Regions from separate parts of the Paenibacillus sp. FSL F4-0243 genome, predicted to be linked through region 1. Evidence: predicted binding sites of a transcription regulator. Region 1 holds the regulator's gene; each other region holds the start of a gene.
What was found. The regulator NrdR, encoded in region 1, represses ribonucleotide reductase genes. The targets are predictions, from matches to a motif close to AACACNATATATNGTGTT.
Positions count from the first base shown of each region.

Region 2: the regulator NrdR is predicted to act here: its motif matches at 1,624-1,641, upstream of NSS87_RS11040 (adenosylcobalamin-dependent ribonucleoside-diphosphate reductase).
Region 3: the regulator NrdR is predicted to act here: its motif matches at 1,625-1,642, upstream of nrdI (class Ib ribonucleoside-diphosphate reductase assembly flavoprotein NrdI).

Region 1 is NZ_CP150151.1:2,194,954-2,198,232, forward strand. It holds gene coaE (dephospho-CoA kinase) at 1-239, shown strand, start outside; gene NSS87_RS09680 (lytic transglycosylase domain-containing protein) at 236-799, shown strand; gene NSS87_RS09685 (alpha/beta-type small acid-soluble spore protein) at 879-1,097, opposite strand; gene nrdR (transcriptional regulator NrdR) at 1,262-1,738, shown strand; tRNA gene NSS87_RS09695 (tRNA-Ala) at 1,897-1,972, shown strand; tRNA gene NSS87_RS09700 (tRNA-Lys) at 1,983-2,055, shown strand; gene NSS87_RS09705 (hypothetical protein) at 2,573-2,794, opposite strand; gene NSS87_RS09710 (hypothetical protein) at 2,978-3,279, opposite strand, start outside.
Region 2 is NZ_CP150151.1:2,521,156-2,524,434, forward strand. It holds gene NSS87_RS11035 (SNF2-related protein) at 1-1,409, opposite strand, end outside; gene NSS87_RS11040 (adenosylcobalamin-dependent ribonucleoside-diphosphate reductase) at 1,824-3,279, shown strand, end outside.
Region 3 is NZ_CP150151.1:1,613,250-1,616,528, forward strand. It holds gene nrdE (class 1b ribonucleoside-diphosphate reductase subunit alpha) at 1-1,207, opposite strand, end outside; gene nrdI (class Ib ribonucleoside-diphosphate reductase assembly flavoprotein NrdI) at 1,194-1,553, opposite strand; gene sigK (RNA polymerase sporulation sigma factor SigK) at 2,035-2,736, shown strand; gene cdaS (sporulation-specific diadenylate cyclase CdaS) at 2,834-3,279, shown strand, end outside.

The sequences.
Region 1 (3,279 bases):
CAGGACTCGAGAACATGTTCCATGAAATACTGGTGGTCTACGTGCCTCGTGAAGTGCAAATCGCTCGATTAATGGAACGTAACGGACTTTCTATAGAACAAGCAGAAGCACGCTTAAATGCACAGATGGATATTGAAGCGAAGCGTAACAAAGCGGACTATATCATTGACAACAGTGGCGAACTTGCGCACACTGAGCAACAGGTTGCTGTTCTTTGGGACAGGCTGGGCTTATCATGAAATGGTTACGTAAAAAAAGAGTCCTTCTTCTGTTATTCATTGGTTTTACTGCGATATTGTTTCTGAGTACGAACTGGATGTCCTGGTTTTATCCGATCCATTATAAAGATGAGATCCGTAAGCACAGCGTTACGTACGATATTGACCCATTTCTAGTGGCTTCGATTATCCGAGTGGAAACGAACTTCAAAACTGGACGAGAATCCAGAAAAGGTGCTATAGGTTTAATGCAGCTTATGCCGGATACCGCCAAATGGGCCCTTGAAAAGGCCAAGCTTCCTGATGTTTCTATGGAGGAGCTAAAGCATGAACCATCAGCAAATATTGAACTAGGTACCTGGTATCTTTCAACATTATCCCGTCAATTCGAAGGAAAACGTACAGCGGTTATCGCTGCATATAATGCTGGACCGGGTAAAGTTCAAAAATGGCTGGATGAGGGGATCTGGGATGGAACGGATGCTACGATTAAGGATATTCCGTTTGGTGAAACCCGCCATTATGTACAGCGCGTCAACTATTACTATGATCAGTACACGGATATTTACAACGAATTCTAAAACCGTGTTATGTATAAAAAGAAGTATTAAACGATCTTGCGATCGTTTAATACTTCTTCAGTAAGCTTATGTGGACAGGTTATTTGTATTGACCTGCCAATTGTTGTTCTGCCAGGGTTACAAGACGTTTAGTGATGTAACCACCGATCGAACCATTTTCATAAGAAGTTTTATTGCCTTGGTAACCATCTGGGGAAAGCGTGATTCCGAGTTCTTGGGCAACTTCATATTTAAGTTGTTCCAAAGCACCACGGGAATTTGGAGCTACAAGGTTATTGGAGCTGTTGTTTTGGCTCATTGCTGTTCACCTCCTCTGTTGGTAACTGTATTATGTGCCGGACTTGCCATAATCATTACAATAAAAAAACGGTGATTTCTGGAAAAAATGAAATAGCCCTTCAAAAGCCGGATGTTTAACATACCGGGACTAAAAACATTATGTAATAGGAAGTGATGAAGCTTATGAAATGCCCTTACTGCGATCACACAAATACTAAAGTGCTCGACTCGCGACCAGCGAATGAGAATAAGTCCATCCGCCGCAGGCGTGAATGTGAGCGTTGCAGCAAACGGTTTACAACCTTTGAAATGATCGAGGAAACACCGTTAATCGTGATCAAAAAAGACGGCAGCCGCGAGGAGTTCAGCCGTGATAAAATACTGCGTGGTCTTATCCGTGCTTGCGAGAAACGCCCCGTCTCTGTAGAACGTCTAGAGAAGATCGTCTCTGAGGTAGAGAAATCCCTACGCGGTATCGCCGTAGCTGAGGTGGAGAGCCAACAGATCGGTGAGTTGGTTATGGAGCAGCTCTATCCAGTAGATGAAGTCGCTTATGTTCGCTTTGCATCCGTATACCGCCAGTTCAAGGATATTAACATGTTTATGAAGGAACTGAAGGGTCTGTTATCTAAGAGCACCGGGGATCTGGACAGATTGTAGAGTGTGGCTAGTCTAATGACTAAAAAAAGTGTTGACAGCGAAGGCGATTTTTTATATTATATAGGAGTCGCCTACGGCGCTTGGATTTGTCAGAATGACATAAATACACCGAACTGAATTTTAGAATGTGTGATTACATACATCTGAAAATTACGTTTGGGGCCATAGCTCAGCTGGGAGAGCGCATCGCTGGCAGCGATGAGGTCAGGGGTTCGATCCCCCTTGGCTCCACCAAACTTCATATGGACTCTTAGCTCAGTTGGTAGAGCAGTAGACTCTTAATCTATTTGTCCAGGGTTCGAGCCCCTGAGAGTCCATCCTAAAGAAACGGCAGAAATGCCGTTTTTTTTTGTTGTTCAGGAAGCGGAGTGACTTTTTATTTGGTTTTGATCGTGGTATAGTTTGGGTAGATAAATCGTACAATGCAAAGAGTGCCGTGCGGAAACACGGCTCCCAGTGCAATAGCCGCTTTTAAGGGCGGCTGATTTCAGGTATTACGGGCAGAAATAGACCGCATCCTTTGGACTAGGGCGGTCTATTTCTTTTTGAGGTAATTTAGAAGCTCAATGCTAAAAAGGTAGAACAAGTTGAAATGCAGGCTCTCCAGACCTATATTCCTGTTTGGAGCGAGGTATTTAAGAAAGCTTCTACTGCTAAAAAGAAAATGATGCTTAGTACGATCATTGAGTGTGTTAGGGTTTACCGAGATTCAGTAGAACTGACGTTAAAATTGAACATTAGCTCGTTTTTAGCGACTTCAAGTGTAAGTAGTCTAAAAGGTAATGATTATGATTTGAAGGCTGGCAAGCAAGTGCATGGCATTCATTATGGAAATCAGTTTTCAGGCATTTTCCAGCCTAATTCATCATCCCACACGGCATCGATATCATCCAGGTGAACATGCCATTCACCACCGTCTACTTTTCTACGTATCTCGGCCAAACATTTCAACCAATGAAATAAATCGTTCAGCAAATCTTCAATCTGATCCGTCATGGACAGCTTGGTAGCGCCAGCGAAGATCTCCGTTGATCTGGACGAATCGAATTTGTACACTGTGAAAGACTCCGCCCGGTCTTTCCCTTCAAAATCCTGATCATAACGTTGGACAATGGCTGTGATTGCTTGTTGTTCGCTTTCTGTTAGGACGTATTCCCTCGTGCATGTGTAATAAATAGAAACACTGATAAGTCATTCCCCCCAAACATAGAAATGGATGCAATATCCAGTTCTTGTTTATTACCCTCCAAAAGTCGAAAGGAAACTAGGCCAAACCTGCATTCTGGCGCCGCATGAAGGACAATTCATTTCCCCGGCCAAATACGGCAATTGGTTCAAAAAAGAGGAATCGCCCAGCTGATCGGCTCGCTCCGCCAGTATTTGATGTTCCGCTTCAACGAATGCCTCAACGGGAGTAACCTCATGTGCTGCCTGAAGGGGTTCGAATACCGGATCTTCCGCGAATGCTTGTATACGACCGCCTTCTCCGCTCGGCCACAAGTAAGCCTCTTGATTACATACTCCGCAAACGGCCACATATT
Region 2 (3,279 bases), 330 kb from region 1:
GGCAGATCGAAGTTGATCATGTGGTGACAGAACTGCAGGTTAATGCCCTCACCACCCGCCTCAGTAGCGATCATGACTTGAGCACGACCGCGGAAGAGGTCCATCATCCAGTCCTTTTTACCACGATTCATCCCGCCGGAATAAGAAACACACATTAGCCCATGTTCGCGGAAATACTGAAGCAAATATTCTTGAGTCGCGCGATACTCCGTAAAAACGATGACCTTTTCATTCATTTCTTGAATGAGAGATAGTGTTGTTTCGGCTTTGGTATTGGTCTTAACCGTACGAAGTGTCTGCAATAGCTCCATCATCCGATCGCGTTTCGGCGAATCAGCAGGCAGCTTCTTGATCAGATTAACTAAAGTGATGAAGACGGCATCCCTACTGCTGCACACCTCACGCTGAAGCGTTACCAAGGAAAGCATGCTGCTAAGATTGCCGCCTGATTCCTGATACTGATCTTTAACAAAAGAAGTGACAGCGTCATATAATACTCTCTCTTCCTGTGAAAGAACTAGCGGAATATTACGGACTTTTCGTTTCGTAAAATTAACTGGACCTTCGCCACGCCGATTGCGGATCATCACCTTCGATAGCTCGTCCCTTAGCTGACCTTCATTCTTAGGTTGGCGTTTATCAACGACGAAATTCGAAGCAAAATCACCCTGATTTCCTAGTTGCCCCGGTTTCAGTAAAGTGATCAAATTAAATAGCTCGCCCAGATCATTCTGAACGGGAGTAGCGGTTAGGAGCAGGCAATATTTTTTGCGTAATTGCTGTACAAATAGATAATTGGTCGATTTCTTGTTCTTCAGCTTATGCGCTTCATCAATAATCAACATGTCATATTCATTTTCCAGCAGCATCTCTTTATGAGGATCGCGCTTCGCGGTATCCATAGATGCGACGACAATCGCATTCCCCCAGGAATATGCTTTTTTCTGTGCAACAGCAGAGATGCCAAACTTGGCATTCAGCTCGCGGACCCACTGCAATACGAGGGAAGCGGGTACCAGAATAAGCACTTTAGAGACTAGACCGCGGACAAGATATTCCTTGAGTACAAGTCCTGCTTCAATCGTCTTTCCTAGTCCAACCTCGTCTGCGAGAATCGCGCGGCCCGACATCTCAAACAAAACCTTATGCGCGGTATCGAGCTGATGAGGAAGCGGGGATAATCCGGATAAATGTTTCATGCATTGCAGCTCATCGAAGCTGGTTACTAGACCCGTTTGTTCACCTTGCACAGCAAGTTTGGATAGACGGTAGTCTCCCCACGGACCACCTTTATCTAGTTTAAGTTCTAGATCCTGTAGCCAATTCCGGTCAAAAGAAAGAGGAACAGGCAGTATAGGCGCTGACTTTCCACCTTTGTGAGGTAGAGAATTACGGAATAATTGCGTCATGGTACAGCCTCCTCAGGTGCTAATTCATATCATCATTCGTAGGAGTAGTATGCTCTTAAACAAGAGAATTCATAACCTTCTATTTTTCTTGATAGCCTTTAAAAAAGAGAGTAAAAGCGAGAAAACGCGGCAAGGTTTGCGATATTTCGGCTGCTTAACTCTATTTTCGAAAAAGACCTTCGATACAATATGTGGTATAGTTTAAAAGCTGACGCACACAATATATTGTGACAAAAGCATGAAAATGTGATTTTTTAGAGTGCGTAGCTGCTATTTGTTATTGACAAGATGAACTTCCTACATACACCCGTAAGACGGAAGATAAGTGTAAGGAAGTTTTTGTTGTGGGTCACAAAATGTACGCCCACACCTGAACTGGAACTAATATTTACTACATTGCGGGAGGTTTTTCTATTGGGTAAAGTGGAACGTAAGCAACGCCTTGAAGGGCTAAGTGAAAAAATATTTTTGGATCGTTATGCTTGGAAGGATGCCGACAGCAATAATGCTAAAGTGGGCGATGTTGTACTCGTTCTAACAAAAGATGATCCGAAGTTTCCCACGAAGGAAGTCGGAGAGATCGTAGAACGTAACGGCAGAATCGTAACCGTGAAGACGCGCAGCGGCGAACTTGTGAAATCAGATGTTGAAAAGCTGACGCTTAATATAGAAAAAACACCAGAGGAAATGTGGGATCGTCTGTCTACAGCTATGGCTTCTGTGGAGAAGACGCCTGAGCTTCAAGAAGAATGGGCGGGTAAATTCCGTTCGATTCTGGATGATTGGAAGCTCGTACCGGGTGGACGAATTGCTGCTGGTGCAGGCGCTAGTGAAGAACTAACCCTGTTCAACTGTTATGTAATTCCTTCTCCAAAAGATAGCCGTGGCGGCATTATGCAGACGTTGGCTGAAATGACAGAAATTATGGCTCGTGGTGGCGGTGTAGGGATTAACCTATCCTCTCTACGTCCACGCCGGGCAATTGTGAGAGGTGTTAATGGTTCTTCCAGTGGATCTGTATCTTGGGGCGGTCTGTTTAGCTATACCACTGGATTAATTGAACAAGGCGGTAGCCGTCGTGGTGCACTTATGCTCATGATTAATGACTGGCATCCAGATGTGGAGGACTTCATTACCGTAAAGCAAACGATGGGTCAAGTTACGAATGCGAACCTTTCGGTATGTGTGAGCAATAGCTTTATGAAGGCTGTAAAAGAAAATCTGGATTGGGATCTCGTATTTCCGGATACTACAGATCCAGAGTACAACGATGTGTGGGATGGCGATCTAGACAAGTGGAAAGCTGCGGGCAAAAACGTTATTCATTATCGCACCGTTAAAGCGCGTGATGTGTGGCGCACCATTATTGAATCCGCTTGGAAATCCGCTGAGCCAGGCGTTGTGTTCATGGAATACTACAATCAGATGTCCAACAGCTGGTATTTTAATCCGATCATTTGTACGAACCCATGTGGGGAGCAAGGACTGCCAGGCTGGGGAGTCTGCAATTTGTCTGCTGTGAACCTGTCCAAATTCTACGATGAGAAGAATCATGATGTAGACTGGGAAGATCTCGCGACTACGACGCGTTATTCCGTACGTTTCTTGGACAATGTCATTGATAAGACGCCTTATCATTTCCCGGAAAATGAAGCGAATCAGAAAAACGAACGCCGTGTGGGTCTCGGAACGATGGGTCTTGCTGAGCTGATGATCAAATTGAACATCCGTTACGGTAGCCCGGAATCTTTGGCGTTTCTGGACAAGCTTTACGGCTTTATGGCTCGTGAAGCGTACCTTGCTTCTGCAGAGATTGCTGGTGAGAAGGGATCCTTCCTAGCTTTTGACACAGAGAAATATTTAATGAGCG
Region 3 (3,279 bases), 580 kb from region 1:
AGCTTACATCACGGCGGATGGTATCTTCCTGTCCGTAGTCAGCAATTTCTGAGGTCTCCTGCAGCTGGAAGATTTCTGTGCAGAGGTTGGACATTTTGATCTGTCCGACATTTTTCAGGGCATGGGCCGCATTAGCGTTGCTCTTGTTCATAATATATGGATAGCCAGATTCCAGCTGGATCATGGCGATTTTGGTCAGCATATCCCGTGCGCTCATGGCCTTTCTCTTTTTGACACGTGGATCGGCTAGCAGCTTATCGTACATATCATCCAAATCCATGTCATCAAGATGCGTGCCATAAGCCTTGTACACACTGTAAGGGGCAAATACATGGAGCGGTTCATTGTCCTTCGCCAGCTTATAAAAGTGATTCGGAATGATCAGGCCGATGGACAGGGTTTTGAGTCTTGTTTTTTCGTCGGCGTTGATCTTCTTACTGTCGAGAAATTCAAGAACATCCCATCCAAAAATATTGTAGTAGGCGGCTCCAGAACCTTTACGTTGACCCATCTGGTCAGCATAGGAGAAGCCGTCCTCCATCAGCTTGAGCACAGGTATAATGCCCTTAGCCGCATCCTCGACACCCTTGATTGTCTCACCGCGGGAACGAAGCTTGGACAGGTTGACAGCCACGCCACCGCCGATCTTCGAGAGCTGCATGCAGGTATTGAGCACATAGTTGATCGAATTAAGCGAGTCGTCCATTTCGATAAGGAAGCAGGAGACAAGCTCACCGCGACGACTCTTGCCGGCGTTTAAGAAGGTTGGGGTCGCTGGCTGCAGACGCTGCTCCATCATCGAACGGGCAAGCATGCCAGCAGTAGCGGCGTTCCCGCGCCCTAGGTGAAGGGCAACTGCCGCCACACGGTCCGGATAATGCTCCAGATATTGCTTGCGGTCATTGCTTTTTACAGCGTAATCCGTATAGAACTTCGAAGCAGCCATATAGGATGGAAAGCTGAAGTTGTAAGAATGGGTAATTTGGTAAACTTCCTCAATTTCAGCCACGCTGTACTGCTCGTAAAAATTTTCGTAGAAATCCTGTTCAATCATATAATCAACCTTGGCTTTTGTATTCGCAAAAACCAGGCTCCGCCGTTCTACATCCCGCATAAATTCGGCTACTGCCTCAAGGTCTTTATCCAATTGAAAGAAACCACTTTCGTCTCTCTTCATCAACATGTTGTTTAGTTCAATATGCCGCAACTCGGCTCACCTCCTGTTTAATTCGTTCCACATCACCAAATGTGCCCGACAGCTCAAATTTACCGATAACTGGTACATTGTACCGATCTGCAATCAAGTCTGCGCTATGCGCGAACAGCTCGCCCCAGTTCTTGTTGCCGCTGGCGGCGATGCCTTTCAAATTGGAATAATTGTTCTTCAAGAAAGAAGACACCTTCTCTGGAATCTGTCCAAAGCCGGTGGTATATGTAATAAGCACATAGGGCTCGTCAATGGTCATATGCTCTTCAATCTGCACAGCTGGCAGCTTAAGCTTACCAATGAAGCGTTTGACGTTTCCGGTTTTTGAATCGTATGCGACTAGCATGGAGTCTCTCCCCCTGTATATATTACTGTAAAGATTGAATAGATAAGCTATAAATACTGGAAAATCATATGCATACTATATTTAGTGTGCGTTGTTTATTTTAATCACTATATGTTGGAAAGTCAACATGAAAAGTGCTTCCTAACTAGTTGGAAATTGGTCTAGTAAACGCTCTATTAAAGTGTTGATATCCCGAAAATACGCAGGTTGGAGCGGTTTGCTAAGGCAACTGTACTGTTTTTCGTTCTGGATCTTGCTGCATCATTTTTATCATGACTAATTAGCGTCGCTCCGTTGAGCAGAACTGGGAGCAGATGGATGAGATCATTAATGAAGCTAAAGCGGAGAGACTAACAATGGGTTTGTATAATTTCCCCCGTACATGCACTTCTAGGCATCTACCCACATACAATAAGATGACCATGAACCCGTAAGGCTAACAGATCGGTTTCATTGTACAAGTGCGGGAGGTGTCGCCAAGTTGCCTGGATTCTTAAGTACGATCGCGTTGCTAATCAAAGAACTGACGTTGCTGGTATCCTACGTAAGGAACAACGCATTTCCACAGCCGCTCTCGGAGCAGGAGGAAAGCAAATACTTAGGCATGATGGCTGAAGGGGATGCTAAAGCCCGAAATTTGCTTATCGAGCACAATTTGAGACTTGTCGCCCATATAGTAAAAAAATTCGATAACACTGGGGAAGACATGGAGGATCTGATCTCCATCGGCACGATCGGCCTGATTAAAGCCATCGAGAGCTATCGCCCGAACAAAGGAACAAAGCTAGCCACTTTTGCTGCCCGATGTATCGAAAACGAAATTCTGATGCACCTAAGATCCTTGAAGAAAACTCGTAAAGATGTATCTCTGCACGACCCAATTGGGACAGACAAGGAAGGAAATGAAATTACACTTATCGATATCCTCGGCTCGGAAGCGGATGATGTCATTAAAGAAGTTGATCTGAAGATCGAGAAAAGTAAGATTTATCGCAATCTTGATATACTGGATGACCGGGAAAAGGAAGTTGTGGTGGGGCGGTTTGGATTGGATACGGGCGGTGAGGAACGAACGCAGAGGGAGATTGCGAAGGAGCTTGGGATCTCACGGAGTTATGTTTCGCGGATAGAGAAGAGAGCGCTCATGAAGTTGTATCATGAGTTTTATAAGGCGAAGCGCTAGGATCTTAGATAATAACTAAAGATTCACTATAGAGTGTTTTAAAAGCGACTTGCCAATAAGGGAGTTGCTTTTTTGTTAATTCAAGTAGTTGGGCTAAATGAACATAAAAAAAGCATATTCAGAAACGACGAGACTCTTAGGTTATTTTAAAGTGATCAGTGATCCCTACATTTGGGATAACACAAGCAGGTGGTCTTGGGAGCTAGAAGTAAAGAATTTATGTCCAGAATACAGTGAATCTTGGGTTGCATTCGATAATACGACAGCCAGTATCGTGGCATCCTACGACCATGTTCATCCGGTAACCAATGTCGGAGGAAGAACTCTTGGTACATTGCAATATGGATGGGATAGAATACAACTATCAGATGATCTGATTAGTCTTTCCCAAACTGTCGCCACGTTAAAATCCACATTGGACGCAGAGGGAATTGACATGCTAAAACATTTGAAGCAGCTCTCCCAAAAATTTTCGGACGTTAGTACAAGGGCATCCGCTTATCATATAGAACGTTTACTTAAACCTTATTCAACTAAAGAAAG